One region of the Glutamicibacter halophytocola genome, then DNA from elsewhere that is predicted to be linked to it. Evidence: riboswitches for the same ligand, from Rfam matches in the RefSeq annotation. Region 1 holds a riboswitch; each other region holds the start of a gene.
The links. Region 1 has a riboswitch for S-adenosylmethionine ahead of AOZ07_RS03875 (O-acetylhomoserine aminocarboxypropyltransferase/cysteine synthase family protein). Riboswitches for the same ligand answer to the same signal wherever they lie in the genome.

Region 1 (10,436 bases):
AATGAACGCATTTGAACAATGCGCTGGGGCGGATTCGCGCCAGTAACGTCATGCTGTTGCCGGCTTTCAGATAACGCCAAGGAGTCAGATTGTGTGTCGCATAGTTCAGTTCTAGCCGACGGTCGCAGGGCTACTCAAGTACGTTCTCGGCTAGCTCCAGAATTCAGACGTCAATTACGGACAAAAGCAGCCTCCTGACGGTGCGCCGATCAACGACACCCCCGGGGCATGCAAGAATTTAGCTATCCAAGCGGGAATGCTCACCCAAACCGTGCCACGTCCGGTTGTGATACACCAAACCGTTGCCGGGTTGGCCGAGTTCGCTGTCGCGTTCAATTTGCGACTGAAGCGCCCGGGCCACAAAAACCGTGGAGGCGCCCGCCTGGACTCGTTCTATGACCTCGCAGCGCACCCAAGCGCGGACTCCATCGAATACCGGTTCGCCGGTGCTCAGCCTAGACCACGTTTGCTTCTGTGCGAAGCGGTCGATGCCGCTGGTTGCACCGAGCTTCGCCACATCGATGTCTTGTGCATCCAGGCTGTGAACGACAACGGTTGTTGCGCGGGTGAGCACTTTGGCTGCCGAGGACAGCGCAGAAATCGAGAAGACGAGCAATGGCGGATCAACGCTGATCGAAGCCACAGACGTTGCCGTGAGGGCAACTGGTCCGTCGCCGGCATCGGCGGTAATCAGGCTGACGCCGCCAGGGTGCCCGCGGAAGATCGCTTTGAAATCATCTGCGGGCAACGATGGTGTGGCCGATTCTGTCGCTTTAGACGCGGGCACCAACAAGCTCCTCGCGCAGGATGCCAGCGCCTGCGCTGAGCGCGCTGAGCTTGGCCAGGGCCACATCGCGGCGGAACGGCGCCATGCCGCAGTTGGTGCTGGCAATCAGCTTGTCGGCATCGACAAATTCGAGTGCGTTGCGCAGGGTCTGCGCCACTTCCTCGGCAGTCTCCACAGCGTCATTGGCCACGTCGATAGCTCCGAGCATCACTCGCTTGCCACGGACCATTTCGACAACCTCAAGCGGAACATTTGAATGGTGGGATTCCAGCGAGACGGTATCGATGGAGGAAGCCTGCAACAGCGGGAAGGACTTCTCGTAGTGGCGCCACTGAGCTCCGAGAGTGGCTTTCCAGTCATTGTTCGCTTTGATGCCGTAGCCAAAGCAGATGTGCACGACGGTCTCGGCTTTGAGTCCCTCGCAGGCGCGCTCCAGGGCAGCGATGCCCCAGTCGGCCACCTCATCAAAAAAGACGTTGAAGGCAGGCTCGTCGAACTGGATGACGTCCACCCCGGCTGCCTCAAGCTCGCGGGCTTCCTGGTTCAAGATGGTCGCGAATTCCCAGGCAAGCTTCTCGCGGCTGCGGTAGTGCGCATCGTACAAGGTATCAACCATGGTCATCGGGCCAGGCAAGGTCCACTTGATCTGGCGGTCGGTCAGCGTGCGCAGGAATTTCGCGTCCTGAACGAAGACCGGCTTTTCGCGCTCTACTGCACCGACGACGGTGGGAACACTGGCGTCGTAGCGGTTGCGGATGCGCACGGTCTCGCGCTTCTCGAAGTCGACACCGCTCAGGTGCTCAATGAAGGTGGTGACAAAGTGCTGGCGGGACTGCTCGCCATCGGAAATGATGTCGATGCCGCGCTGGGCCTGCTCGAGGACCGCAGCACGCATGGCGTCCTGCTGGCCCTCGCGCAATTGCGCGCCCTCAAGCTTCCAAGGGGACCAAAGTTTTTCAGGCTCGGCGAGCCATGACGGCTTGGGCAGGCTGCCGACAATTGACGTGGGGATAAGCGGGGAAGTCATAGAAGAATCTTTCTGGATCTTAGGCGACAGGAGTCGGGTAGGAGGAAGACCACTGATCTAGCAGTTCACGATTTGGGGCGATGAAGTGTTCCTCGGTGAACTTGCCCTGGATCTTTCCCAATTGGGTGCGTTCTTCGCGGTCATAGAAAACGCGGGTGGGGGAGAAATCTTCGGCACCGAGGCTCGGGTGGTATACCGCGGGAGCCGCCGAATTAGCGTTGTAGATCTCCGGGCGGTAGATCTTCTGGAAGGTCTCCATGGTGCTGATCAGGCTGATCAGCTGCAGGTTCGTGTAATCGTTGAGCAGGTCGCCACGGAAGTAGAAGGCCAGCGGCGCGACGGCGCCCGGCGGCATGAAGTAGCGAACGCTCAAGCCCATCTTGCCGAAGTACGCATCCGTGAGCGAGTTCTCGTCCTGCTGGTATTCCAAGCCGAGCACCGGATGGCTGTTGCCAGTGCGGAAATAGGTCTTGGAGGTGGAGACGCTGATGCAGACCACCGGCAGCTGGGCGAAACGCTCACGGTATGCCTGCGAGTTCAAAAAATGCTGGAAGAGCTGTCCGTGGAGATCGCCAAAATCTTCGGGAAGCACCGGAGCTCCGCTGTCATTACACGATGCTGGGAGCACAACGCTGAAGTCGTAATCGCGGACATAAGAAGAAAAATTATTGCCGACCATGCCCTGGGACCGAGTGCCGGTGAGTTTATCCACGATCGTGGTTTCAAGCACTTCTAAAAGAGGGAATTTCTGGTCGGTATTATCGGCAGAAAAGTGCACATTTGCGGAAATGATTTCCAATTCAAGAGAATAGCGGTCGCCCTGGGGATTGTCCCAGTGAGCCAAGGAATTGAACCGGCGGTTGATCATCGTCAGGGCATTGCGCAGGTTCTCTTCGCGGCGCTCTCCGCGTGCCAAATTAGCGAAGTTTGTCGTGGTGCGCGAATTTGTCGAAGGGGAGTAATTCTCGTCGAATCTGGTGGTGCTAATGCTGAAATTTAATGCGTCTGCCATGATGGCCAATCTGTATTTGGGAGGCCTGGGCAGGCCGAGGGGAAGTCGTTGCGTCAATCTTGCAGGGTGATTCTTGATATCAGGTAACTCGATATAACTATGGATTCATATAGACTCAATCTATGGTTCAGGGAACAAATGGCTTGACACTGCAGCAGCTTCGCTATTTCGTGGCGGTCGCCTCCGAAGGCTCGATCTCCGCCGCAGCCGACTTGATTTACGTCGCGCAGCCCAGCATGTCGGCGGCGATGAAGGAGCTCGAATCTCGGGTGGGGCGCACCTTGCTGGTGCGCTCGGCCAGGGGAGTGACGCTCACCGCCGAAGGCGCAGAATTCCTCGGCTATGCCCGGCAGGTCCTGGAGCAGGTGGAGCTTCTTGAGCACCGCTACCTCGGCCGGCCCTCCGCCAGGCGCCTGCTGGGCGTCTCCACCCAGCACTACTCATTTTCGGTGGACGCCTTTGTCCGGATGGTCCAGGCCAGCGGCGCCGAGGAATACCAGTTTTCGCTCCGCGAGACGCGCACCGAACAGATCATCGAGGACGTGCGCACCCTGCGCAGCGACATCGGGATCCTCTACCGCAACGACTTCAACCGGAAGGTCATCGACAAGCTGCTGCGCGAATCCCGGCTGGCCTTCCACCCGCTGTTCCTGGCTGATCCGCACATCTTCATCTCGCGCAGCAACCCGCTGGCCACCCGGGACCAGGTCACGCTCGAAGACCTCGAGGACCTGCCGCGGCTGACCTTCGACCAGGGCGCGAACAATTCCTTCTACTTCGCCGAGGAGGTGCTCTCCACGCGCTCCAGCCAACGCGAAATCCAGGTTTCGGACCGCGCCACCATCTTCAATCTCATGATCGGCCTGGGCGGGTACACGATCTCCACCGGCATCATCAGCGACGAGCTTGATCCCTCCATCGTTGCCATCCCGCTGGCGATCGAGGAGCGGATCGAGATCGGCTGGATCGACCACGCCGCCATTCCGCTGACCGACCAGGCCCAGCGCTACCTGCAAGAAGTTCGCGCGGTGGTCGCCAGCTTCGGGGTCGAGGTGCTCGGCTGAGCCGCCCACGGCGTAACTCCCGGTCATCGATCACCGGCGCATCGTCACAAACTTCGGCAAAAACCTTGAAATCACGCAGGTTCTGTTCAAAACTATGCGTCATAAAGTGGTGCCAACCACCGCGTCATCATGACAAGTTCACGACATATGAAGCTTGGCGGCCTTGTATGAAGCTGGCCGCCCGATAGCGCTTGCGCCGTTTGCGGCCCGTGGCCAACCATGGAAGAACAACAAACCATCAAGAGCGACTAAGAGATCTGGCTCGAAGACGTCGCAGCAACCATCGGGAAACCGAAAGGTGCTAATGCCAGGAACGATGGAGCAGTTCCGAACGCGCTTTTGCGTGCTGTGCTTCGTGTTGCCACACGATGCCTAATCGGTGCACTCCCTCGCAGAGAACGAGGAGGAGCTATGAGCCAAGGAACCGACGCGGTCCATGCCGGATATCGCCCGAGCGGAGACTTCCGCCCGATGCTGCCGCCACTGCACAATTCCGCAGCCTACCAATTCCAGTCGCATGCCGAAGCGATCGAGAAGTTCGCGCTGCGCCAGGCCGGCTTCACCTACTCGCGCACCGGCAACCCCACCGTCTCGATTCTCGAGCAGCGCGTGGCAGCACTGGAAGGCGGCGCCCAAGCGGTAGCCACCGCCACCGGCCAGTCCGCGGTAGCCCTGTCCCTGCTGGCCCTGACCCAGGGCCCCAAGCACATCGTGGCCTCCTCCTCGCTCTACGGCGGCACCGTGGATCTGCTCACCGACACCTTCGCCGACTTCGGCATCCGCATCAGCTTTGTCGACCAGGCCGATCCGTCCGCCTGGTCCGGCGCTATCGAGGAAGACACCCGGGCGTTCTTCCTGGAGTCGGTCTCTAACCCGCTGTGCACCGTGGCCGATCTTCCCGCCATCGCGGCCATCGCCCACGAGCACAATATCCCGGTGGTGGTCGATAACACCCTGGCCACCCCGCTGAATGTGCGGCCACTGGATCATGGCGCGGACATCGTGGTGCACTCGGCCACCAAGGGCCTGGCCGGACACGGTTCTGTTTTGGGCGGGATCGTCGTGGACTCGGGCAAATTCGACTTCTCCGATGCCGCCCGCTGGCCGCAGATCGCCGCCCCGCGCGTGCGGCTGAACAACACCTCGCTGCTTGAGCGCCATGGATCGGCCGCCTACGCGATGCTGGTGCGCTCCAAATTCCTGCACGACCTGGGCCCGACCCTGGCCCCGGCCAGCGCCCAGGGCATCCTGGCCGGCATCGAAACCCTGCCGGTACGCGCCGGGCATGTGCAGCGCAGCGTCACCACGCTGATCGGCGAGCTCCTGGCGCACCCGGGCATTGTGGCCATCCACCACCCCTCGCTGTCCACCCACCCGAGCCACGAGCTGGCCAAGAAGATCACGCCCAAGGGCACCGGTTGCGTGCTGGCCATCGAGCTGGCCCATCCCACGCTGGTCTCCCCGCTGATCGACGGGCTGAAGCTGATTTCGCTGGCCGCCAATGTGGGGGACACCCGCACCATGATCTCCCACCCGGCCACCATGACCCACTGCCGGCTCTCCGAGCAGCAGCTGGCCGCCGCCGGGCTGAACACCGCCACCCTGCGCCTGTCGGTCGGCCTGGAAGACCCCGCCGACCTGCTCGCAGATCTCACCCAGGCCCTGGACCACGCACTGGCCCAGGCCCTGGCCCCGCAAACCCAAGGAGCATCATGAGCGGCTTCAACACCCTCGCCGTGCACGCCGGCCAGCACAAGGACCCGCACACCGGGGCGGTGGTCCCGCCGATCTACCAGACCAGCACCTTCGTCCAGGACGGCATTAACGTGCTGCGCTCCGGGCATGAATACTCCCGCGGCTCGAATCCCACCCGCGACGGGTTCCAGGACCAGCTCACCGCGCTGGAAGGCGGGGCCGCCGGCTTCGCCTTCGCCTCCGGCATCGCCGCCGAAGACGCGCTGCTGCGCGCGGTGCTCGAACCGGGCGACCACATCATCCTCGGCGCCGACGGCTACGGCGGCACCAACCGGCTGATCTCCAAGCTGCACAGCAAGTGGGGGATCACCTCTTCGGCGGTGGACATCACCAGCCTGGATTCGGTGCGCGCCGCGGTGCGCCCGAACACCGCGCTGCTCTGGGTGGAGACCCCCTCCAACCCGCTGCTGGGCATCGCCGACCTGGCCGGCTGGGCGGACATCGCCCGCGAGCACGGCGCCCTGCTGGTGGTGGACAATACCTTCGCCACCCCGTATCTGCAGCGCCCGCTGGATTTCGGCGCCCACGCGGTGGTCCACTCCACCACCAAATACATTGGCGGGCACTCCGATGTGCTCGGCGGCGCGGTGATCGTGGCCGACCATCACTTCCGCGGGCAGACCCTGGCCGAAGCGGTGGGCTACCAGCAGTTCGCCGGCGGAGCTGTGGCCGGCCCGCAGGATTCCTACCTGGCCGCCCGCGGGCTGAAAACCCTGGGCCTGCGCATGGAGCGCCACTGCGCCTCGGCCGATACCCTGGCCCGCTGGCTCGATGCGCAGCCCGAGGTCACCCGGGTCTACTACCCGGGACTCGAATCGCACCCCGGGCACGAGCTGGCCGCCCGCCAGCAGCGCGGTTTTGGCGGGATCGTCTCGCTGGCCCTGGAAGATGAGGCCGCTGCCCGCGCCTTCGCCCAATCCATGGAGTACTTCCAGCTCTCGGTCTCCCTGGGCGGGGTGGAATCCCTGGTCTGCTATCCGCGCGAAATGACCCACGCCTCGCTGATCGGCACGCCGCTGGAAATCCCGGCCAACCTGGTCCGCCTCTCGGTGGGCATCGAGGAGGCCGAGGATCTGATCGCCGATCTTCAACGCGGCCTGGCCGCCGCCCGGGCCACCCGGCCTGTGAGCACCGTGCGCGAAAAGGCCCTGGAAAACGCCTGATCGCATCGAACCGCAATAATCGGGCGGCGCGCCCCTTCCCCACGGAATAGTAATTGGGGAAGGGTGGAAACATGATCGGAATTCTCAATCGGCTCGTCGAGCATATCGAGGCGAACCTGCACGCCGAGATCAGCCTCGCGGATCTGCTGCGCGGCGAAGGCACGACCGAATACCACGTGCGGAGGATGTTCTCCTCGCTGGCCGGCCTGCCGGTCTCCGAGTACATCCGCCGCCGGCGCATGTCCCTGGCCGCCGCGGACCTGCTCGCCGGGGATGACCTCTTAGCTATCGCGATCCGCTACGGCTACGGCTCAGCCGAAGCTTTCGGCCGGGCCTTCCGGTCCGTGCACGGTGCGAGCGCGGGCGAGGTCCGCAGATCAGGCGGCCCCCTTCGAAGCCAGCCAATCATCAGGTTCAGCCTGAACGTCGAAGGGAAACGCCCCATGGATGCACGAATAGCGCAACGAGAAAACTTCCAGCTCATCGGATACGCCGCACGCGTCCCGCTGATCCACCACGGGTCCAACCCGCACATCCAGGAGCACATCGCCTCCATCCCGATGGCCGAGCATGCCCGGCTCAAGGCGCTGTCGGCCGCCGAGCCCGCCGGGCTGCTGCAGGTCAGCGACCAGGTCGATGCGGACTACCGCGAAGGCAGCGAGCTGACCTACCTGCACGGAGTTGCGGTGCCGGCCGAGGCCCCGGTGCCCGAGGACCTGGATTCCATCCAGGTTCCAGCCGGGGCCTGGGCGGTGTTCAGCGTGTCGGGCCCCTACCCGGCGGCGCTGCAGGAGCTCTGGGCCTCCACGGCCACCGCATGGTTCCCGTCCAACCCGTGGCGTTTGCGTCCCGGCCCGTCCATTGTCGCCGTGCTCGATCGGGCCGCGGACTTCAGCACCGCGACCTGCGAGCTCTGGCTGCCGGTGGAGGCCGACCGCTAGCCTTATCCACACCTCGTCGATGCCTGCCCCGCGGATCCTTTTCTGCGGGGCATGCTCGTTCCCATGAGCACAGCACAAGCACTCAAGGATCTGGCCGAGGCGGCCCGGCTCGTCGCCTCGGCCACGGCTGTGCTTTCCGGCGACCTGCCCGCCGGCCACGCCGCCTACTTCGCGCTGCTCACCGAGCACCTGGCCCAGCAGCAAACCCGCGCGCAGATCCAGGCTGCCCACGCGCTGCGCCGCACCGGTGCCCACAAGCTCGATCGGGCTTCCTTCCAAGCCATCACCGACGCTGGCACCAACCCCACGATCGAGCAGATCGAGGCCGCGGCCGGTCACACCACCGCCGGCCGCACCCACTTTAATAGTGCTTCCGGGTTGCTGCACGACTGGCTGGATATTCCACGGGCCACCGCTTCGTCCCGCCTGATCCAAGCCGACTGCTTGATTGGCGGGGTGAATGATGCAGGTCAACCCATCGCCCCGTGGTTGCCTCAGCTCGCCGAACAATTCATGGATCCTGACGTCGACCCACGCCCGGTCGCTGCCACGGCCACGAAACTGCATTCAGCCCGCAAAGATCTGGGCGAGGGCAAAGCCGGGCGTAAAAAGAAAGAACAACTCCAAGCCGACGCACTTGCTTTCCTGCGCACCGAACCGAAGTCCGCACGCAAACACATTAACGCGCTCATAGCCGAGGTGAAATCCGGCGAACGCCCGATCAAGGCCCTGCTTGAGTGCATCGGAATTTTTAGACGCGGCATGCGCCAAGGCCTGGTCGAATATGTGCTGCGCTTACTTCCTTCTCAGGCGGCCTTTATCGAGGCCTACCTCGCCAAGATGGACAATCCGGCTACCATGGCCGGTAACCGCGAGCACTTGAAGGACGCCGAAGCTCATTTCACCGGGGAACCGGGGAGCGACTGGGACGTTGAGGAGTCGATGCCAGACTGGGCCAAGGGCGGGAACCGTTCTGGACCCGCCGAGCCGGAGCAATCAGCACCACCGGAAACATCGCCAAGTTCGCCGAGACCGGATGAACACAAACCGTGGGAAGACATGAAGCCCGAACGCCGCCGGCTACTGGGACTGCTAACTCTGTTGATGGGAAGTTCTCCCACCGGTTCCGGTATGTCAACACCGCCCGCAGCGCAGGTCAGCATCGTGTTGAACTGGGAAAAGATGCAACAGCAGCTCACGGACTTTGCTGTCACTTCCAGCGGATTGCCCCTCACCCCCGGTGAAGCACGAGCCGCACTCTGTACCGCCGGTGTTTACCCGCTGGTGCTCAATGGCACTTCTCTGCCCTTGGACCTTGGCCGTACCCAGCGGCTTTTTTCCAAGGCCCAAGGCCGGGCAATCCGCGCCGCCTATAGAGGCTGCTCCTACCCTGGTTGCAGCATGCCCGCCGAACGATGCGAACTCGACCATCTGGATCCGTGGGAGAAGGGCGGGCGCACCGACATCGCCTCGGCAGACCTGAACTGCCCGATCCACCACATCGGCCGGCACTGCGGACTCTTTAGGACCGTCAAGGTCTCCGGAAGCCGGCCCCTGGTATTACTGTCTAGGGAGCTCGACCCGGAACAACGGCTAAGGATCAATACCTACTTCATGACCCCAACTGAAGCGCTGGCCGCCGAAGCACTGGCTGAGCGGATGACAACCCAGTGGCGTTCGGGGCTGATGGCCGTAGAGTTCGCTGCGGCTTAGGAGTTCGCAGCCAAATGCTTGGCCGCCAATTCGAGGTAATGCTCGGCGTTGACGTTCAACCCTGCAACCTCTTCATCGCTGAGTTCACGGCGCACCTTGGCCGGAACGCCGGCCACCAGCGAGCGCGGTGGAACCTGGGTGCCTTCCAGCACCAGCGCGCCGGCGGCCACGAGCGACTGCTCGCCGATCACCGCGCCGTTCATGATGGTGGCACTCATGCCCACCAAGCAGCCGTCGCCCACGGTGGCGCCGTGCACTACTGCCGAGTGGCCGACCGACACTCCCGCGCCCAGGGTGCACGGGAAGCCGGCATCCGCGTGAAGCACCACGTTGTCCTGCAAATTGGTGCCTTCACCCACGCGAATCGGAGCCGAGTCGCCGCGCACGGAAACCCCGTAGAAGGCGCTGGCCCGAGTCTCCAGCACCACGTCCCCGCTCAGCACGGCGGTGGGGGCGACAAAAACGTTCTCGGCGACCTGCGGGGTCGACCCGTCAATAGTAATAATGTGGCTCATGCCACCCACTCTAATTGTCGAGGGGGCACGGTGCGAGTTATGAGAAGACGATGGTCCGCTGGCCGTCGAGCATTACGCGATGCTCGGCATGCCACTGCACCGCACGGGTCAGCGTCCGGCCCTCCACGCTGCGCCCCAGCTCAACTAGCTGCTCGGCGGTGCGGGTGTGCGAGACGTGGGTGACTTCCTGGTCGATGATCGGGCCCTCATCCAGATCGGCGGTCACGTAGTGCGCTGTGGCGCCGATCAGCTTCACGCCACGTGCATAGGCCTGGTGGTAGGGCTTGGCACCCTTGAAGGATGGCAGGAAGGAATGGTGGATGTTGATGACGCGGCCTTCCATCCGTTCGCACAGCGAGTCGGAGAGGATCTGCATGTAGCGGGCCAGCACCACCAGTTCGATGTTGTAGTCCTCGGTGAGCTTGAGCAGCTCGGCCTCGGACTGCGACTTGTTCTCCT
Region 2 (10,436 bases), 1.6 Mb from region 1:
GTGCACCACGCCTCCGCGGGCGGTGAAGTTCTTCTCGAACTCCAACAGGCGCTCTTCAAGGGTGGCCATGGAATTGTTCTTGATGGCGCTGCCGGCATCGCGCAGCGCCTCCCAGTCGGGAAGCTCGCCCACGACCTTCAAGCGCTTGTCGCGGATGGTGTGGGTGGCATGGCGCAGGTTCTTGCGCATCTGGGTGTTGCCCAGTTCGCGGTGCGCCGCCTGGGGGAAGGGCTCGGTCTCGAACAGGTTGCCCTGTCCTCCGGCGGGCATGCCGAGGAATACCTGGGTCACAGTGACACCGTCTCTTCCATGGTGCTGGCCAGGATGTCGGCCAGGTGCAGGGTTTTCGGCTTGGCGCCGGTGCGCGAGAGGCCGCCGCCGATGTGCATCAGGCAGGAGGCATCCCCGCCGGAGCAGGCCGAGGCGCCGGTGGAGCAGATGTTCTTGACCTTGTCTTCGAGCATGGCCGAGGAGACGTCTGCGTTCTTGATCGAGAAGGTGCCGCCGAAACCGCAGCACTGGTCTGCTTCGGGAAGCTCGTTGACGGTGATGCCGCCGACGGTCTTGAGCAGATCCAGCTGGCGGTCGCCCAGGCCCAGCGAGCGCATGCCGTGGCAGGAGGGATGGTAGGTGATGGTTTCGGGGAAGTAGCTGCCCAGCTGCTCGGCCGCGTTGCTGATGCCCAGAACGTCCACCAGCAGCTGGGTCAGCTCGTAGGTGCGGGCACCGACAGCAGTGGCCCGGTCCTTGAGTTCTGGCTTGCCCAGGCGCTGCGCCAAATAGGGGTGCTGGTGCTTGATGGAGGCGACGCAGGAGCCGGAGGGGGCGACCGCGACGTCGTAGTCGTCGGTGTCGAAGGCGTTGATGTGGTTTTCGACAACGGGCAGTGCTTCTGGCATGTAGCCGGAGTTCATGTGCATTTGCCCGCAGCAGGCTTGCGCCTTGGGGAAAATGACCTCGTGGCCCAAGCGTTCCAGGATTCTCACTGTCGACTTGGCCGTTTCCGGGTACATGGCGTCGACTATGCACGTGGCAAAGAGGGCGATTCGCATGATTAAAGACTCTTTCAAGTGTGGTCTGACCATACTATGCGATTATTTTCGCGATAGTCAAGACTTGTTGTGATGCCACTCACCCTTGTACCCTTGGTGGTCGGACCACATATGGTCAGACCAATACTCGAGCAAGGACGCCCACACCGTGTTTACTCCCTCAACTGAACCGATAGCAGGAAGTGTTGCGATCTCTGCGCTGATCGCACTGATTCCTCTTGTCACCTTTTTTGTGCTGCTGGCAGTGATCAAAACCAAGGCCCACTGGGCCGGGTTGGGATCGCTGGCAGTGGCCATCATCGTCGCCATTCTCGGCTGGAAGATGCCGGTGGCCATGGCCCTGAACTCCGGGGCCATGGGCATGGTCTTTGGCGCTTTCCCGATCGTCTGGATCGTGGTGATGGCCATCTTCCTCTACCAGGTCACCGTCAAGTCCGGACGCTTTGAAGACCTGCGCCGGGTCTTCGACGTGATCGGCGGCGGCGATGTGCGCATCCAGGCCGTCTTGATCGCGTTCTGCTTTGGCGGACTGCTCGAAGCGCTGGCAGGATTCGGCGCCCCGGTCGCCATTACCGCGACCATGCTGCTGGCCCTGGGCCTCTCGCCGCTGCGTGCGGCCTGCGCCGTGCTGATTGCCAATACGGCACCGGTGGCCTTTGGCGCCGTGGCTATTCCGATCACCACCGCGGGAGCCCTGACCGGCATTCCGGCCCATGAAATCGGCGCCGTGGTTGGCCACCAGTCGCCGCTGCTGGCATTGTTTGTCCCGACCATCCTGGTGCTGATCCTCGATGGCTGGCGCGGCGTGCGCCAGGTGCTTCCAGCTACCCTGGTCATCGGCATTTCCTTCGGCCTGGCCCAGTGGCTGTGCTCCACCTACTTCTCCTACGAGCTGACCGACATCGTCGCATCGCTGGTCGGCCTGGCAGCGGCCGTGATCCTGTTGCGCTTCTGGACCCCGAAGGGCGCCGACGAAGCTCGGGCCCGCGTGCTGACCGCCGAAGCCGCCGCCGTGCCGGTGCAGCAAGGCACCAAGCTGCACGGCGCGAACACCTGGATGGCGCTGTTCCCGTACCTGCTGGTGATCGTGGTCTTCGGCCTGGCCAAGCTCTGGAAGCTGGGCGTCGACATCCCTGCCTGGCTGGCCAGCACCGACATCAAGTTCGGCTGGCCCGGCCTGCACGGGCAGGTGGTGGATGCCAGCGGCAAGGCGGTTTCCTCGACCATGTACACCTTCTCCTGGCTGTCTTCGCCGGGCACCTTGCTGCTGATCACCGGCGTGATCGTCGCCTTTGTGTACTCGAAGTACACCGGCGGCGGAAAGTACGCCATGACCTTCGGCGAGGGCTTGTCGGAGATCGGCAAGACCATCTACAACATGCGCTTCGCCGCGCTGACCATCCTCTCGGTCCTGGGGCTGGCCTACGTGATGAACCTGTCCGGCCAGACCATCACCGTGGGAACCTGGCTGGCCGGTGCCGGAGGGTTCTTCGCCTTCCTCTCGCCAATCCTGGGCTGGATCGGCACCGCGGTGACCGGATCGGATACCTCGGCCAACGCGCTGTTCGCCAAGCTTCAGCAGACCGCCGGCGTGAATGCCGGGATCGATCCGCATCTGCTGGTGGCGGCCAATACCTCCGGCGGCGTCGTCGGCAAGCTGATTTCCCCGCAGAACCTGGCCATTGCCGCAACCAGCGTGAAGATGGAAGGCCAGGAATCGGTGATCCTCAAGAAGGTCGCCGGCTGGTCGGTGGGCATGCTGCTGGTGCTGTGCGTCCTGGTCTACCTGCAGTCCACCCCGGTGCTTTCATGGATGCTTCCATAGGGTGCTGAACGGCTAAAATAGTTCCGATGCCAATTAACCCAGCTCCGCGTGCGTACCAGATCGTGCTTCAGGCCATTGAGGAAGATCTGCGTACCGAGAAGTTGTCCGTGGGGGACCAGCTTCCTGGCGAACGTGCGCTCGCGGAGCAGCATGGGATTTCCCGCGCTTCGGTGCGCGATGCCATCCGCATCCTCGACGTGATGGGCATTATCAGGACCTCCACTGGATCTGGGCCGAACTCCGGCGCCGTGATCATCTCCAATCCCGCGGCGGGAATTTCCCAGGCGCTGCGCCTGCATCTGGCGGCCAAGGGCATCAACGTCCGCGAGATCGTTGAATCGCGCATCCTGCTGGAAACCTGGGCAGCCCAGATGACGCCGCGCGACCCCATCCATGCCCAGCAGGTCATAGATCGGACCGCGGTGCTGATCATGCGCATGGATGATGCGCAGCTCTCGCGCGAATCCTTCCACCGCATTGATGCCGAATTCCACGTTTTGCTCGCATCCATGGCGGGCAACGCGGTGGTCGAATCCATGATGGAATCCCTGCGCAACTCGATCAGTGACTATGTTGCCGCGTCCATCCCGGACGACGAAGCCTGGCAACCGGTGGTCAAGGTGCTGCGCCGCCAGCACAAGGCCATCCACCATGCCTTTGCCACCGGCCAGCGCGAGCGCGCAGCCCAGCTGCTCGAAGAGCACATCACCTGGTTCTACTCGCAGACCCGCTAGATCTGGTAGCAAGAGCACCAGTTAAATAAGTCGGACTTTATTACCCTTAGCTCCTCATATATCTGATATGTTTTCAGTAGGCGACGGGGCTGCATTTCGGATACGTCAGTTGGTTTACACCGGTGATGAGTTCCCGTCGATGTACCATCGACACTTCATGCGAGGGAATTCATGAGCCAACTTTTTGACCTGTCCGGACGACTGGCCCTGGTCACCGGGTCCTCCCGCGGCATCGGCCGCGAACTTGCCCGCGCCCTGGCAGATGCCGGCGCCACGATCATCCTGCATGGCCGCGATGAGCAGCGTCTGGCCGAAACCGCCGCCGAATTTGCCACCCGCTACGGTGCCGAAAAAATCCACAGCGCCTGCTTTGACGTCACCGACGACGCCGCCGTGCGCGAGAACATCGCAGCCATCGAAAAGAACATCGGCGCCATCCGTATTCTGGTGAACAACGCCGGCATCCAGCACCGCGTGCCGATGCTGGACCTCGACGTGGCCGACTGGCAGCGTGTGATTGATACCAACCTCACCAGCGCATTCCTGGTAGGCCGAGAAGCCGCCCGCGGCATGGTGGAACGCGGCGAAGGCAAGATCATCAACATCTGCTCGGTGCAAACCGACCTCGCCCGCCCCACCATCTCCGCCTACACCGCGGCCAAGGGCGGCCTGCGCAACCTCACCCGCGCGATGACCGCCGAATGGGCTGGCGCGGGCCTGCAGATCAACGGCATTGCACCGGGATACATCCACACCGAAATGACCCAGAACCTGGTGGACGACGAGAAGTTCAATTCCTGGATCCTGGGCCGTACCCCGGCTGCCCGCTGGGGCTCAGTCGAGGACTTGGCCGGTCCAGCGGTATGGCTGGCATCGGACGGATCCAACTACGTCAACGGGCAAACCATTTTCATCGACGGAGGCATGAGCGTTGTCGTCTAGCACCCTTTCCAACAAGACCCTGGGCGTCGTCGCCCATGCCGCTGGCGACCTGCGGATCGAGCAGATCGACCTGCCCGCACCCGCTGCGGATGAAGCACGAATCGCCATCGCCTATGGCGGCATTTGCGGTTCGGACCTGCACTATTGGAGCCACGGAGCGGCCGGGGAGTCCATCCTCAAGGCCCCGATGGTTCTCGGGCATGAGATCGTCGGCACCGTTATCCAGGCGGCCGCTGATGGCAGCGGCCCGGGCGCGGGAAGCAAAGTCGCGGTGCACCCGGCAACACCGGGAGACACCGGGGAACCCTATCCTTCTGACCGCCCGAACCTTTCACCCGGATGCACTTATTTGGGCTCGGCTGCCCGCTACCCGCATACCGAGGGCGCTTTTGCCCGCGAGGTGAATCTGCCTGCACGCATGCTGCGCGAACTGCCCGCTGGCCTCTCGCTGCGTGACGCTGCGCTGGCCGAGCCAGCCGCCGTGGCTTGGCATGCGGTCTCGCGTGCCGGCACCGTCTCCGGCAAAAAAGCTCTGGTCATTGGCGCTGGCCCGATCGGAGCGCTGGCCGTGGCGGTGCTCAAGCGCGCCGGTGCCAGCGAAATCATCGCGGTGGACATGCACGAGACGCCGTTGGGCATTGCCAAAGAACTCGGTGCCACCGCAACCCTGCGCGCCGATGACCAGGAAGCAATCGCCAAGGTCAACGCCGATGTGGTGATCGAGGCCAGCGGCAATTACCGCGGCCTGGCCTCTGCCATTCGCGGCGCGGTGCGTGGCGGACGCGTCGTCATGGTCGGCCTGCTGCCCTCCGGCGAGCAACCTGCCCTGATTTCGCTGGCCATCACCCGCGAGCTGGAACTTGTCGGCTCTTTCCGCTTCAACGACGAAATCGACCAGGTGATCGATGCGCTGGCCGACGGTTCCCTGCACATCGGCGCGGCCGTCACCCACGAGTTCCCGGTATCCGATGGCCTTGAAGCTTTTGAAACAGCCAAGGATTCCTCGAAGTCTGGCAAGGTCTTGCTGAACTTCCTGGAGCAGTAATCCCTCCCAGTGCAACGACGCGGTGGTGGCCTCTGATAACAAGGGCCGCCACCGCGTCTTTGCTATTAAGCAGGTGCTAGTTGGCCTCGGCAAGATGCAGCGAGGTGGCCACTGGCACCGGGTTGGCGAACAGATCGAGGACTGGGCAGTGGGCATCAACTGCTTGGCGCAATTCCTCGTAGCGCTCGACGGATTCTGGACCAGCTATCTGGACTTTCAAATCCACTGAAGAGAAACCGGGACGCACCGACGCGTCGATGCCGAATAGTCCGCGAACATCGAGCTGCCCATCAGCGGTAATCTGCACATCATCAACCTGGATGCCCAGGCTCTCGGCGTAGAGCCGATAGACCACGACCTGGCATGAGACCAAGGCTGCCAATGCGTATTCAACGGGACTGGCGGCGATGTCGTTACCGCCGAGCGCTGCTGGTTCATCGACGGTGAAGGTGTGCTTGCCGGCGCGAATATTGCTGGCGACCGAAGCAAAACCCTCGCCCTGGACAGTGAAGGTCAACTGGGCACTGTGTGGAGCGGAGGAGATCCGTTCGCCCCAACCGGCACCGGCTTCTTGCAGGCGTTGAGAGCGGTCTTCGGCCACGGATAGCTTGGCTGTTGCGTGAGGCATGGGGATTCATCCCCTTTCTGGCGCAGGGGCGCCATCGTTTACGATCCTGGATTTCAAGAAGCGTCGAATCGTCACCTGGGGCACCCCGCACAATGGCCTAAAGGGTTGCCGTCCACTCAGCCAGGGCTGTGATGAGTGGAACTCGTGATTCAGTGGTTCCTTTGTATCTTGTGGCAAGCGGATCGGTAAAGTATCCACTTAACGTTTCGTCATGGCGGTCCTGTCCCTTAGCGTCGATAGGATGGTGGGTAGCAATCCGCTCCAACGCACTACCCATGGATGGCGATGATGGAATTCCAGCTGACTCTTTCCTCAGTGAACTCATTAGTGTCCGAGGAAGAACTTCGCATCGGGCAATTCTTCTTCGAATCCGGAAAAGTCCAGGATGTTGAACGCCATCGTGAACGGGGGAACGCCCGAGTCACTGCGCTGGTTCGCAACAGCGAGGTCATGGTCGGGTTTCGGATCGGCAACGAGGGCATAGAATTCCACTCTTTCTGCACCGAACATCCATCTGAGTACTCCTGCCCGGAAGTCGCAGCACTGCTGCTGGAGATAGTCAGCGACGCCGAAGACCCGCTCTACGTCTCGGATCAGGCAGCCGACCCTTATGGCTGGCAACGCAATGCGGTTCCCCAATGGGAACGAAACCTGAATCGGTTGTTGCCCGTCGTTGAAGTAGAAACCGACATTGTCGAAGAGCCGCTGGGCCTGATTTTGAAGGTCGTCACAGAGCCACGGTACGGAGGAGAAGATGTCCTCACTCTCCAAGCGAGGCCGGCAAAGCAAGGAACCAAGAGCCCGTGGGTGCAGACCGGCATTAGCTGGAAATCGGTCGCCTTTGACGAGCACTTTTCCAGGGCGCAACGCCGCGCAGTCGTGGAATTGAACCGCCTGCGGGAACATGCCGAAAAGGTGAAGTACGGTCATTTCTGGGAAACCACAGACTGGATTTCCTTGATGGAACTTCCTGGCAAGGATCTCTTGGCCGCTTTCAAGGATCTCAAGGATGCAGGCGTTGCCATTATTAATGGCGGTTCTGCGTCCAAGCCGCCGGTGAACTTCAGTGAAAAACTGGCCCATGCATACGTGGATTTCCGTCAAGGGGAAAACGGCCTGACCGTCGAAGGCGTGCTTCATGGTCCTGAACCTGAACACACGCACCTGTTGCCCGTAGGAAATCCCCCTGCTTTTGTGGCTTTTTCCTCCCAGCCGTTGGCCAAATCCAAGACCTGGGGCCTGGCAGAATTTGCTGATCCGGTATCAGCAGAGCTCGCCACGTTTATTGCCTCCGGTGTCCAGTTCATTCCGTCTTCTGAAGTAGGCCGGTTTGAGCAAACCCATCTGGACAGGGTGCGCCAGCTGGCGCCATTGAAGAGCGCGGATGTTTCCTACGCCATCCCCGACCCTCCACGACCAGTGCTGCGACTGCGCGTTTCAAGCACTGTCGACAGCGTCAGCCTGCATTATTCATGGAAGTACGCAGCCAAGGCCCAACGCCAGCGAAGTGTTGAAAAGGAAATCATCGCTTCGATCAATGACAAATTGGGCGACGACTCTGCCTTGGGACAGGTGAAATCGAACGGGATCTACGAAGATCGAGAGCTGACGATGGATGAGTCCATCGACTTCTTGGTCTACACCTTGCCGTTACTGGAAGAACATCCCGATATCTTGATTGAAGCCCAGAACCAGCTTCCCAAGTATCGGATTATCGACTCTCCTGCGACGGTAGCCATCGATGCTGGTGAAAGCACTGGAGACTGGTTTGATCTGACAGTCGAGGTCACCATCGATGACATCAAGGTGCCATTTGCGCTACTGCTAGCTGCGCTCACGCTGCACTTGGATTATCTGGTTCTTGAGGACCTGACCGTCATTCCCATCGGCGGAGAAGACTTCGCCCAGCTGCGTCAGCTGATCGACGAGGCCGGTGAATTAGGCAAGGTCGAAGGCAATACAATTCGGGTCCACAAACTGAGCATCGACTGGTGGAAGGAACTGCTGGATCTGGGCATTATCGAAGCCCAGCATAACCAGTGGCTGCAGAACATGAATGAGCTCACCAGCGGCGAAGAGCTTAATCCCGTGGAACTGCCCGAGAGTTTCAAGGCCAACTTGCGCCCTTACCAGGAACAGGGGCTCGCGTGGCTTAACTTCCTGCGAACCCACTCGCTGGGAGGGGTTCTGGCAGATGACATGGGCCTGGGTAAAACCGTCCAATTGCTGGCGTGCCTCGAACAGGCACGCATCGAGAACCCGGGCCAAAAATTCCTGGTTCTGGCACCTACCTCGGTCGTAGGCAACTGGATCAATGAAGCACACCGGTTCACTCCCCATCTGAAGACGCGGGGGATTACCTCTACCGCCAAGAAGGCAGGGCAAACAGTCGCAGACCAGTTGGGCGATGCCCAGTTGATCGTGACCAGCTATGCGATCTTCCGGCTCTCCTATGAAGAGTTCGAAGCGGCAGGGTTCTCGGTCATGATCATGGATGAAGCCCAACAGCTGAAGAACCATGCCTCCAAGGGATATAAGCAGGCCCGGCAACTGCCTGTCCCCTGCAAATTTGTGGTCACAGGCACTCCGATGGAGAACAACCTGCTGGAGCTGTGGGCCCTGGTTTCGCTGGCAGCCCCTGGGCTGTTGGGCGCTCAGAACGCTTTCAAGGACAACTACCAAAAGCAGATATCCGACGGGGACAAGGAACGGCTTGAACGGCTCAAGAGCCGGCTGCGCCCCTTTGTCCTTCGGCGCACCAAGGAACAGGTTGTTCCCGAACTTCCTGCCAAGACGGAGCAAATCTTGGAGGTGGAACTGGAACCAAACCACCGCAAAGCCTACGACCGGCGTTTCCAGCGCGTGCGCCAAGAGGTGCTCGGCTTGGTTGACGACGTCGATTCGAACCGGTTCAAAATCCTCCAGTCGCTCACTTTGCTGCGTCAGCTGGCCCTGGACCCGTCACTGGTCGGAGAAGGGGACGGAGCGAGCGCGAAGCTCGAATTGCTGCGTGAAATGATTGGCGATGCCGTGGCAGAAGGACACAAGATCTTGATCTTCAGCCAGTTCACCAGCTTCCTTACCAAAGCGAAGGAGATAGCCGAAGAGCTGGGCATTGCTCATGGCTACCTGGACGGTTCGACAAGTGCCGCCAAGCGCAAGGAATTGATTGAGGGGTTCACAGATGGCCAGTTCCCGGTCTTCTTCATCTCGCTGAAGTCAGGCGGTTTTGGCATCAACCTCACGGCGGCGGACTACTGCATCTTGTTGGACCCTTGGTGGAATCCGGCTGCCGAGGCCCAGGCTATTGACCGCGCGCATCGCATCGGCCAGGAGAAGCCGGTCTATGTTTATCGCCTCGTCGCTAAGGACACCATCGAATCCAAGGTTCTGGCACTTCAAGCGAAGAAGACGCAGCTCTTTAATGATGTCCTTGGCGACGAAGCCCAAGCAGGGCAGCAGGCAGCCCTGAATGCAGATGACTTCTTGGCCCTGATGAGCTAACTGCCTTGCCGTCTAGGCAAGTTCGCCGAAGCTGATGTTCAATCGGTGCAGCAATTCACCGAAGTTCTGCAGCTCGCCCGGTTCCCATTCGGTGAGCTGCCGACGCAGTTCTTGACGCAAGGTGTTGCCGCTAGCCAGCCATTTCTCATGGGCCAGCGGGGTCGCGGAGACCAGCTGCGCCCGGCCATCGGAAGGGTCCTGGGTTCGGGTGACCAGTCCAAGGGCTTCCAGATGCTGAACCAAACGGGAAATGGTCGCCTTATCCAGGCGGAGTTTTTCTGCTAGGACGCCCTGCTGTTGGGCGTCATCACGGATGACCAGTGCCAATACCCGGTAGCCTGGTGCCTGCAGGTCCGGGTGTACGGCCTTCGCACGGCGAATGAGCATATCCCGGGCGTGCAGAAGTATGGCGGTGAACTCTTCTTCAACCGTTTGCAACAGCTTTTCATCTTGCATGGCTACTATTCTACGGAGCATCATCGACACGGACGCGTCTTGGTTGCTTCATTGCGACCTGCCGTTGACTTGGCGCGGCCCTAAAGCTGGTTGCTCAAGCTCCGGCCGTCGGCAAAAGCAGTGATGTTCTGAGCGATTTCACCCACCCTGGAACCGAAGGTATCCAGTGTATGTCCTGAGTTGTGCGGTGTGGCGATGACATTTGGCAGCTGGGCAAATCTGCGGACTGCTTCAGGCGCGACCACGCCGG
Region 3 (10,436 bases), 440 kb from region 1:
TCCAGAGATGTCATATCTTCAGCATGACCGCTTATCTTGAATGAGTCAAGATAAGTAGAGGTGTATTTCAGGTTGCTACGCGATGTTCCCTGATTAACTTCTGGTGTTCAGTGCTGGTTAGTAAATATTCTTATTTCGGAATATGTCTTATGTGTTTGGCGTAGGAGCCGAAGTTACCGCAAAAACCGAACGAGTAGCCCGCCCTCGGCAGAATTCGCCAAGGTATCAGGCCACGGATTTTGCTGCGCACGACCTGGAATTCTGGGCGGCTTCGGGCAGGAATTATGCACACGCGAGCAAGCTCACATAGCTGTGAACAGACTATGAGCAGTACGCCATGAACGGGGTGCTTGAGGCAAAAAACCGCGAGAATCAGGCGCTCTGGTTTGACCAATGGGTGTGGGTCGACCATGCTTAAAAAGGCCTATTTAGGATTTATTGTGACAATTCGAGAAGAAATAGCGTCGGGTCACCGGTAATATTCCCGTGGCAATATGCAGGGTCAGTTGTATCAATCAGCACCCTCTGACGCTAGATTTGGATTCAGTGAATCGACACCGATAAGCAATTCGCAATCAAGCACACTGCAGGGCAATCGCGTCCCCTCGAAGCGATAACTCGCCGGGCGCCGGCAGGACTTCGTTCGCCGAGCCTTACCAGTGAAGGAAGAACGCAATGAAGCAGACGGATCAATCATTTGAAGACCTCGTCGGCGAGCTGCATACAGCTCGACAACGACGACCAAAGAAATATTCGGTTTCAGGAACCGACTATTGGGTATTCGGAATCGCTGGCGCCTTGGCGCTGGCATTTATCATTTGGGGTTTCGTAACCCCCGAGGGCTTGGGTAAAGCCGCAGACGTGGCCCTTAACTGGGTCATCACCAACACTGGTTGGCTGTTTATCATTGCAGCCTCGGTATTCGCAATATTTGTCATCGTGGTCGCTGCGAAGAACTTCGGGCGCATCCCGCTGGGCAAGGACGACGAAAAACCGCAATTCAGTACAGTTTCATGGATCTCCATGATGTTTGCTACCGGCATGGGCATCGGCTTGGTGTTCTACGGCGTGGGAGAACCGCTGTTCTTCTACATGTCACCGCCGCCAGGCACCGTTGAAGGGTCTACCGACGCTGCCCTGAGCACCGCCATGGGCACCACGCTCTTCCACTGGACGCTGTTCCCGTGGGCGATGTATGCCATCGTCGGCTTGGGCATGGCCTACGGCAGTTTCCGCCTGGGGCGCCCGCAGCTGTTCTCGGCAATGTTCTCCTCCGTCTTCGGAGAGCGCATTGTGCACGGCTGGGGCGGCCGCACCATTAATATCCTCGCCATTATCGCTACCCTATTCGGCTCCGCCTGTTCACTGGGACTGGGCGCACTGCAGATTGGTGGCGGCATCCAGTCCGCTGGCATCCTTGAAAAGGTTGGCTCCGGCGTCCTGGTAGTGATCATCGCGATCCTTACCGCATTGTTTGTCGCTTCGGCTGTCTCCGGCATCGAGCGCGGCATCCAGTGGCTGTCGAACATCAACATGGTCTTGGCAGTGATCCTGGCGCTGATCGTCTTCATCGGCGGCCCAACGCTATTCATCCTCAACGTCGTCCCGAACGCCGTGGGCGCATTCATTGGCGACCTTCCAGAGATGGCTTCGCGTACCGCGGCCTCCGGCGACGGCACCATGTCCAGCTGGCTGTCCTCCTGGACTGTCTTCTACTGGGCTTGGTGGATCTCATGGAGCCCATTCGTGGGCCTGTTCATCGCTCGCATTTCGCGTGGCCGCACCATCCGCCAGTTTGTCACCGGCGTGCTGCTGGTTCCATCGGCTGTCACCCTGCTGTGGTTCTCCATCTTCGGCGGTGGCGCCATTGGCTTGCAGGAACGCGCGGAGCGTGCAGGCAACACCGGCGAGGCGCTGGCCAAGGTGGTGGATGGGGCTCCGGACATCAACTTCGACCTGATCCTCTTCGATCTGCTTAATGCGCTTCCGCTCTCCGGCTGGATTGCCACGGTGCTGATGATCGTCACGGTCTTGCTGATCGCGATCTTCTTCGTCACCGGCGCCGACTCGGCTTCCATCGTGATGGGTGCCTTGAGCGAGCGCGGGGCCGAGGAGCCGACCAAGAAGTCCGTGGTCTTCTGGGGTGTCGCCACCGGTGCTGTTGCCGCAGTCATGCTGTTGGCGGGTGGCGATCATCCGGCCGAGGCGCTCAACGGCTTGAAGAACATCACGATTGTCTCGGCCTTGCCGTTCGTGATCGTGATGCTGCTGTTGTGCGTCGCACTATGGAAGGACCTGAGCCGCGATCCGCTGATCTTGCGCGGCAAGGTGGCCCGCACCGTGCTTGAGCAATCGGTGACCCAGGGCGTGGACCGGCACGAAGGCAGCCAGTTCAGCCTGATGACCACCGAGATTCCCATCATCAAGCCGGCCGGGAAGCCGGAAGATGGTGTGGTGGATTCAGCTCCGGTGATAGTTACCGAGGCTGTTGTGGAACCGTCCACGGATTCTTCCGAATCCAAGGATTCCTAGCATCAAATAGTCGAAGCCACGTCCCGCGGGACGTGGCTTCGACTATTTAAAGCGGATTTTCTTCAGTTGCGCTTTAGCGGCGTGCCCGGCAGATTGCATTGATCTCGGGAATGCACGGTTCATTCTGCAGGCTGGTGGTGTCACCCAGCGTGGTTCCTTCAAATAGCTGTGTGAGCAGGCGGCGCATGATCTTGCCCGAACGGGTTTTGGGAACATCCGGTACCAGCAGCACATCGCGCGGCTTGGCAATCGGGCCTATCTGGGTGGCTACCGTGGAACGAAGCTCAGCTATGAATTGTGCCTGGCGCGCGGCGAGCTGCTCATCAGGGTTTTCGCCAATCAGCGACTTGTCCAGGGGCACCACGAAGGCGGTGGCCGCATGTCCGGTTTTTGCATCCGGGGTGGGGCAGACGCCGGCCTCGACGACACCGGAGTTGGTGACCAGCGCAGACTCGATTTCAATGGTCGATAACCGGTGCCCGGAAATATTGATCACGTCATCGGTGCGGCCCAGGATGAAAATATCTCCATCCTCGTCAAAACGTGCCCCATCGCCGGCGAGGAACCAGCCTTGCTGGACGTACTTCTCCCAGTAGCTGGTGTAGTAGCGTTCAGGGTTGCCCCATACCGTGCGCGCCATGGACGGGCCGGTGCGGGTGATGACAATATTGCCCTGGGTATTGGGCTCAACTCGCTGTCCCTGGGCATCAACGATATCCACGGAAACGCCCGGCAGGGCACGGGCGGCGCAACCTGGCTTGAAGTAGTCGTCGGTCGGCAAAGGGGAGAGGACCGTCGCCCCGGACTCGGACTGCCACCAGGTATCCACCATCGGAATGCCTGCCGGGGTATCACGGCCAAGCTGTTCGCGCAGCCACCGCCAGGCCTCCGGGTTAACGGCTTCGCCAACGGTGCCGCCGACGTTGATGGAGGACAGGTCGTAGGATTTGGGAATGCCCTCGGGGAACCAGCCCATCAACGAGCGGACCAAGGTCGGGGCCGTGTAGTAGCTGGTGACCTTGTAGCGTTCGACGACTTCGAAGTGGCGTCCGGGATGCGGCGCGTTGGGCACGCCTTCATAAATCACCTGGGTGACGCCGTTGGATAGCGGTCCATAGATCTCATAGGTGTGGGCCGTGATCCATGCCAGGTCCGCGGTGCACCAGTGCACGTCATTCTCGCGCTGGGAGGCATCCGGGTTGGCGAAGAGCATGTTGTAGCTGGCGGCAGCCTGGGTCAGGTAGCCACCGGTGGTGTGCACCAGGCCCTTGGGCTGTCCGGTGGTTCCGGAGGTGTACATGATGAACAGCGGAGTTTCGGAGTCGAAGAACTGCGCTTCATGTTCGGTGGGCTGGGTGTCGACAACATCGTGCCACCAGACGTCGCGGCCTTCGGTCCACGGGATCTGATCGCCGGTGCGTCGAATGACCAGCACTTTTTCGATTTCATTCTCGCCGGAGACCGCTTCGTCGGCATTGTCCTTGACAGGCACCGAGGTGCCGCGGCGGAATTGGCCATCGGTGGTCACCAGCACCTTGGCCTTCGTGTCTTCCACGCGGAACTTCAACGCTTCGGCAGAGAATCCGCCGAAGACCAGCGAGTGGACGGCGCCGATGCGGGCGCAGGCCAGCGTGATGACGACGGTTTCGATGAGGACCGGAAGGTAGATGACCACGCGGTCGCCTTTGGCCACGCCCAAGGATTCCAAAGCGTGGGCGGCCTGGCTGATGCGTTCTTGCAGGTTCTTGTAGGTGACGGCCACCCGGTCGCCGGGTTCGCCCTCGAAATACAGTGCGACCTTGTCTCCGCGGCCGGCGGCCACATGCCGGTCGGCGCAGTTCACCGCGGCATTGAGCTTGCCACCCAGATACCAGGAGATCTGCGGTCCGCGCTTGGCTTCCGGGTCAGCTGGGAGGATCTGGCTGGTGGTATGCCAGCTGGTGTCCCAATCAAGGAGGCGTGCCGCGTCGTCCCAGAATGCTTGGCGTGCTTCCTCTGAGGCAAATGCAGAGGTTGGTGCCGATTCGATGGTCATTACAGAGTATTCCTTGGAGTGTCTATTCGGTGGCTGGTTTGGTACTTGATCGCTAGTGCCCTCGGGCCCGGGGCTTTTATGGCGCGGCGTTCGGAGGCAGCGAGCAGGGCAACGGCAAGTATTCCGAGGAAGGCCAGCTGTTGCTTGTGCCCTGGAGGTTCTTGGCCGAGGCGAATTGCCTGTCTTTGCCCATAGCCCGTTGCGGCTGCGAGCCTGAAAGCGCGGTGCGGCTCTGTGCCGTGGTGGCGAATCTGCGCGAGAAATTGGCGAGGCCGGCGCCCAGCGCCATGGATGCGAGGCCCGGGTACTGCATTTGAGGCTGCGCAAAGCACAGTGCCATGATCATCTCCATCGGTCCTGGCGGTAGCACCGGCCTATGGAAGGTGTCCTCCATAGGTGGTTGCTGCGGTGTCACTGAGCCAGATCTCTCGGCCGCTCGGGATGGTTACACGTCTATTACAGGGTTTCGAAGGAATTGAATGCAAATCTTGCGTAACATGAAAAATCTTCGATAACTGTGCCACATGCGCGGGATATTTCGTTATTTATTTCATTGAATGCCGGTTTGATCGATAATGGGCGAATATGGGCAATTCATCTTCGGCATGATGCGCCATTAGCTGTTCAACCTGCCGGTCATCTCGGAACCGCCCAAGGTCGAAATGTGACTTCGTGGCTTGGATGCATCGGTTTATTACGGCTACAAATGAATGACGACCCATCCAGAGCGGCTGAGAGATCTGGCTCGACGACGCCGCAGCAACCACCCGAAAAGGGAGACGGTGCTACCGCCAGGACCGATGGAAAGAATTGAGGACTTTTAATGTCATTTGGCGAGTTGCCAAACACCTCCGGTTTGGACTTCAACCATCTCAGCGATCCTTCGCAGGCTAGCGCCATGGGACTAGACGACTTCGAAGAGCAGCTGCCCACGCGGCAACTGCTCAAGGTCACCCCCGGCCCCGGCGCGGATGAGCAATACGACCGGCTGGCTGAAATCTTCCGTCCGGTCTTCGCGCAAATCGCCAGCACCGCCAAGGACCGCGACCGCAACCGCGTTCTGCCCTTCGAGCAAGTAGGCCTGCTCAACCGCGAACGTTTCGGCGCACTGCGCATCCCGGTTGCCGAGGGCGGATACGGCGCGCGCCTGGTCGACGTGTTCCGCTTGCTCATCGAGCTGTCCGAAGCCGACTCGCATGTCGGCCAGCTGTGGCGCGCGCATATCGCGTTCGTGGAAAACGTGCTGGTCCTCGACGACCAAAAGCTGCGCAGCAAGTGGACCGCCCGCATCGCCGCCGGGCAAATTGTCGGCAACGCCTACACCGAACGCGGTGGCAATGCCCTGGGTACGCTGAACACCAAGGTGAGCCAGGTTGATGGCCGCTGGCTGGTGGACGGTGAAAAGTACTACTGCACCGGCACCATTTTTGCCGACTGGACCACCGTGGCCGTGGCCCACCCGGAACTGCCCGGGCGCCAGATCGCGGTAGTCTCCACCCAGCACAGCGGCGTCAAGATCCTTGATGACTGGGATGGCTTTGGCCAGGGGCTCACCGGCACCGGAACCACAGAGTTCCACCAGGTCCCGGTGGACACGTTCATGCCGCAGCAGAGCAACGACTCCGAAGCGGCGATCTTCCAGCTGGTGCTCATGGCCGTGCAGGCAGGTATCGCCCGGGCGGCCCTGAATGACCTGCGCATTTCGGTGCAGAACCGCACCCGCATCTTCACCACCGGCACCGGCGTTCCGGTGCACCGCGAACCACAGGTGTTGCAACTGGTCGGCGAGGTGTCCGCAGAATCCTTCGCCGCGGACTCGGTCGTGATCGGCGCCGTCCTTGAAGTCGAAGCCGCACTGGTGGATCCGGGGCTCAACGACGAGGAACGCTATGCGGTCTGCGAACTGGCAGCCAACCGGGCGCAAACCATCGTCCAGCCACTCGTCATCGGTGCCACCAGCAAGCTCTTTGACGGCCTGGGCGCATCCTCGACCAGCGTCATCTGCAACCTGGACCGGCACTGGCGCAACGCCCGGACCATCGCCACCCACAACCCGGCCATTTACAAGGCCCGCATTGTGGGGGATTACGAGATCAATGCGGTCCAGCCGCAACGACTCTCGGTCACCGGCGAAGACAGCAACCATCGAGCCCACGGCGCCTGAGCGCGAACCACAAATCTTCACCACTACCCAACCACGGCAAGGGGAACATCAATGAGCCAGCAGCGCGAAATTCTCTTCAACGCATTCGACATGAACTGCGTGGTGCACCAGTCGCCAGGCCTGTGGCGCCACCCGGATGACAAGGCCTCGACCTACAACACCATCGGCTACTGGACCCACCTGGCCAAGGTACTGGAAAAGGGCAAGTTCGACGGCCTGTTCATCGCCGATGTCCTGGGCACCTACGATGTTTTCAACGGCACCAATGAGTCCCCGTTGCGCTCCGGCGCCCAGGCCCCGGTTAATGACCCGATGATGCTGGTCTCCGCCATGGCAGCGGTCACCGAGAACCTCGGCTTCGGCGTCACCGCGGGCACCGCCTACGAGCACCCCTACGCTTTCGCCCGCCGCCTGGCCACCCTGGACCACCTGACCAACGGCCGCGTGGGCTGGAATGTCGTGACCGGGTACCTGCCATCGGCCGCCCGCAACATGGGCCAGGAAGACCAGATGGAGCACGACGAGCGGTACAATCACGCCGATGAATACCTCGAGGTCGTCTACAAGCTGCTCGAAGGCTCGTGGGAAGACGACGCCGTGCAGAACAACAAGGAAACCGGGATCTATACGGACCCGGCCAAGGTGCACAGCATCGAGCACGAAGGAAAATTCTTCAAGGTGCCCGGAATCGCCATCACCGAGCCTTCCATCCAGCGCACCCCGGTGATCTACCAGGCCGGCGCCTCGTCGCGCGGCATCAAGTTCGCCTCGGAAAACGCTGAAGCAGTATTTGTCACCAGCCCGACCCGTGAAATCCTCAAGGCCACCGTCGCCAAGATCCGCGATGCCGCAGAGGCCGCCGGCCGCGACCGCTACGATGTGAAGATCTTCGCGATGCAGACCATCATCACCGATGAGACGTCCGAGAAGGCCCAGGCCAAGTACGAGGATTACAAGTCCTATGCGGACGTTGAAGGTGCGCAGGTCCTGATCTCCGGCTGGATGGGCATTGACCTGTCGGAGCTGAACCCGGATGAGCCATTGGGCGCCAACCTGAAGTCCAACGCCATCCAGTCCACCGTGGAAACCTTCCAGAAGGCCAGCGGCGACGACGGCAACCCGTGGACCATCCGCCAGTTGGCCGAATGGGTGGGCGTGGGCGGCTTCGGCCCGATCACCGTCGGCTCGGGCGCCGAGGTGGCCGAGAAGCTCATCGACTGGGTGGACTATACCGACGTTGACGGTTTCAACCTGGCCTACGCGGTCACCCCGGCAACCTTCGAGGACGTTGTCGAATACGTGGTTCCCGAGCTGCAGGCTCGCGGCGCCTACAAGACCGAATACGCCCAGGGCTCGTTGCGCAACAAGCTCTTTGGCGAAGGGGACCGGGTGAAGGAGACCCATCGCGCCGCGCAGTACAAGATCTCCAATCGCCTGCCAGCTAAGGGCTAGGCATCCTGCCCGAGGCCCTGGCCTCAAAATGGCATCGGCTCCCTCCACCTTAGAAGGGTGGACGGAGCCGATGCTGTTTCCAGGAGCCTACTGGGCGGGATTCACCACCATGGCAGATCCTCCGCCACGGCGCACCGGCTCGGCTGCCGCAGTCAGAGTTCCATCCTCATTGATCTGCACCGCTTCCACCGCGCCGATCTCTGCCTGCGGGGTGAAGGAGTCCCCGGCCGGGGTGAGCTTATGCCCGAAGGCCTCCATGGCCGAACCGTACTGGTCGATGAATTCCGGTTCTGCAGTCACCGCAGCGGTATTGCGCTGCGAGGCCCGCGGGGCGGCGATGGCTTCGCTGATATCCATGCCCAGGTCGTAGCGGTTGAGCAGCGTCTGCAGCACCGTGGTGATGATGGTTGAACCACCGGGGGAACCGATGGCCATCACCGGCTCGCCGTCACGCAGCACGATGGTTGGCGCCATCGAGGAGCGCGGGCGCTTGCCCGGCTCAAGGCGGTTTGGATCTTCCGGGTCATAGACCGTGGAGAAGTCCGTGAGCTCATTGTTCAGCAGGAAGCCACGCCCCGGCACCACCATGCCCGACCCTCCGGTCTGCTCGATGGTCAGCGTGTAGGACACGACGTTGCCCCAGCGATCCACCACCGACAGGTGGGTGGTGGAGATGTTCTCGGTGTCATGCTCAACGGCCGGCTCAGCGGCAGCTGCCGGGCATTGGCCATCAAAATTCTCGATGTCGCCCGGGGCCACCGGCTTGGCGGCCGCATGATCGGGGTTGATCGCGCAGGCCCGGTCGGCGCCGAAGAGCTCGCTGGTCAAGGTCTCGGTCGGCACATCCACAAAGGCGGGGTCACCCACGTATTTGCCGCGATCCGCATAGGCCAGCGCGGTGGCCTCGAAGTAGTGGTGCAAGGCGTCGGCGGGTTCCATGGAGGACAGGTCGTAGTTGCCCAGGATATTCAGCGATTCGCCAATGGTGGTGCCACCGCTGGAGGAGGGCGCCATGCCGAAGATGTCCAGCCCGCGATAGTCCACCGCGGTTGGCTTCTGCTCGGCCACCTCATAGTTGGCGAGGTCCTCGGTGCTGACAAAACCGGCAGGGACCGGCAGCTTGGTGTCCTCGACCTTGGGCGGGGCCTGGACCGTCTGGGAGATTTCGGAGGCCAGATCACCGTGGTAGAACGCCTTTGGGCCTTCCTTGGCCAGCAGGCGATAGGTATCGGCCAGCTCGGGGTTCTTGAAGATGCTCCCCACCTGTGGCGCATCGCCACCGGGGAGGAAAAGCTCGCTGGTGGAGCCGAAGGCTTCGAAGCGTTCCTTGTTGTCCAAGGTTTGTTCCCGGAAGGTCTCATCAACAACAAAACCGCGGGAAGCCACCTGCGTCGCCGGACGCAGCACCTGCTTCAGGCTTTGCGAGCCCCAATTGTCCAGGGCTCGCTGCCAGGTGGCTACGGTCCCCGGAACGCCCACGGCAACACCGCTGGTGACCAGTTCCGGAGTGAAGTTGTAGGGCTCGCCGGTCGCCGGATCAATAAATGCGTCCTGAGGGGTAGCAGCTGGGGCAGTTTCACGCCCATCGATGGTGCTGACCTTGCCGGAAGCCGCGTCGTAATACAGGAAATAGCCGCCACCGCCGACACCCGCGCTGTATGGTTCGGTCACGCCCAGCGCCGCCGCTGTGGCGACCGCGGCGTCTACCGCGTTGCCTCCCTTGCGCAGTACCTCGATGCCTGCCGCTGATGCTTCCGGATCTACCGAAGAGACCGCGCCACCGGTGCCGGTGGCCGTGGGATTCTTTTCGGTGTGCCGTGGATCGGCGCTCGCCGGGATCGCGCTGAATGCGCCAAGGCCCAGGGAGAGAATCGCGGCGCCAGCCAGGGCGCGCAAACTTGATCGTTGCATACTCTGATCTCCTGAAAAGGTGGGGATGAAGTATGCGTCAATTTACGGGAAGGACTGGATTCGCCAGCGTTGTGACACGCGCCATTTTGTATTGCATGCTCTATTTCCGCGCTGGTCGAAGGATTATTTTGCGCTATGCCGTTAAAACCCGGAGGCAACCAGCGGCCCATGAATCGCCCTGGCTGATTGCCTCCAACGGTGAAAATACCAGCCTGCCTTAGCGGGCCAGGGCGTCCTTGATCGCCTTGCCAAGGGAGGTAGGCGCGCGGCCAATGAGCCGTGCCAAGTCCCCGGAATGCACTTCCAGGGCGCCTTCGCGAATGCGCAGGTCCGTATCCACCA

Region 2: another riboswitch for S-adenosylmethionine. It lies ahead of AOZ07_RS14470 (OsmC family protein); the one in region 1 lies ahead of AOZ07_RS03875 (O-acetylhomoserine aminocarboxypropyltransferase/cysteine synthase family protein).
Region 3: another riboswitch for S-adenosylmethionine. It lies ahead of AOZ07_RS19215 (hypothetical protein); the one in region 1 lies ahead of AOZ07_RS03875 (O-acetylhomoserine aminocarboxypropyltransferase/cysteine synthase family protein).

Annotation. Positions count from the first base shown of each region.
Region 1 is NZ_CP012750.1:815,497-825,932, forward strand. Features, by position in the region: gene AOZ07_RS03855 (flavin reductase family protein) at 239-787, opposite strand; gene AOZ07_RS03860 (methionine synthase) at 774-1,814, opposite strand; gene AOZ07_RS03865 (DUF1852 domain-containing protein) at 1,834-2,826, opposite strand; gene AOZ07_RS03870 (LysR family transcriptional regulator) at 2,949-3,890, shown strand; SAM riboswitch class I at 4,123-4,213, shown strand; gene AOZ07_RS03875 (O-acetylhomoserine aminocarboxypropyltransferase/cysteine synthase family protein) at 4,302-5,606, shown strand; gene AOZ07_RS03880 (cystathionine gamma-synthase) at 5,603-6,808, shown strand; gene AOZ07_RS03885 (AraC family transcriptional regulator) at 6,880-7,749, shown strand; gene AOZ07_RS03890 (HNH endonuclease signature motif containing protein) at 7,813-9,462, shown strand; gene AOZ07_RS03895 (gamma carbonic anhydrase family protein) at 9,459-9,977, opposite strand; gene purU (formyltetrahydrofolate deformylase) at 10,015-10,436, opposite strand, start outside.
Region 2 is NZ_CP012750.1:3,120,877-3,131,312, reverse strand. Features, by position in the region: gene AOZ07_RS14500 (LutB/LldF family L-lactate oxidation iron-sulfur protein) at 1-270, opposite strand, end outside; gene AOZ07_RS14495 ((Fe-S)-binding protein) at 288-1,052, opposite strand; gene AOZ07_RS14490 (L-lactate permease) at 1,201-2,877, shown strand; gene AOZ07_RS14485 (FadR/GntR family transcriptional regulator) at 2,904-3,611, shown strand; gene AOZ07_RS14480 (SDR family oxidoreductase) at 3,783-4,553, shown strand; gene AOZ07_RS14475 (L-idonate 5-dehydrogenase) at 4,543-5,598, shown strand; gene AOZ07_RS14470 (OsmC family protein) at 5,675-6,226, opposite strand; SAM riboswitch class IV at 6,256-6,376, opposite strand; gene AOZ07_RS14465 (DEAD/DEAH box helicase) at 6,542-9,730, shown strand; gene AOZ07_RS14460 (MarR family winged helix-turn-helix transcriptional regulator) at 9,743-10,186, opposite strand; gene AOZ07_RS14455 (2-hydroxyacid dehydrogenase) at 10,267-10,436, opposite strand, start outside.
Region 3 is NZ_CP012750.1:370,758-381,193, forward strand. Features, by position in the region: gene AOZ07_RS01710 (Fur family transcriptional regulator) at 1-14, opposite strand, end outside; gene AOZ07_RS01715 (BCCT family transporter) at 676-2,532, shown strand; partial or broken gene acs (acetate--CoA ligase) at 2,606-4,591, opposite strand; gene AOZ07_RS19215 (hypothetical protein) at 4,644-4,907, opposite strand; SAM riboswitch class I at 4,913-5,015, opposite strand; SAM riboswitch class I at 5,283-5,374, shown strand; gene AOZ07_RS01730 (acyl-CoA dehydrogenase family protein) at 5,391-6,731, shown strand; gene AOZ07_RS01735 (LLM class flavin-dependent oxidoreductase) at 6,783-8,183, shown strand; gene ggt (gamma-glutamyltransferase) at 8,271-10,094, opposite strand; gene AOZ07_RS01745 (SDR family oxidoreductase) at 10,312-10,436, opposite strand, start outside.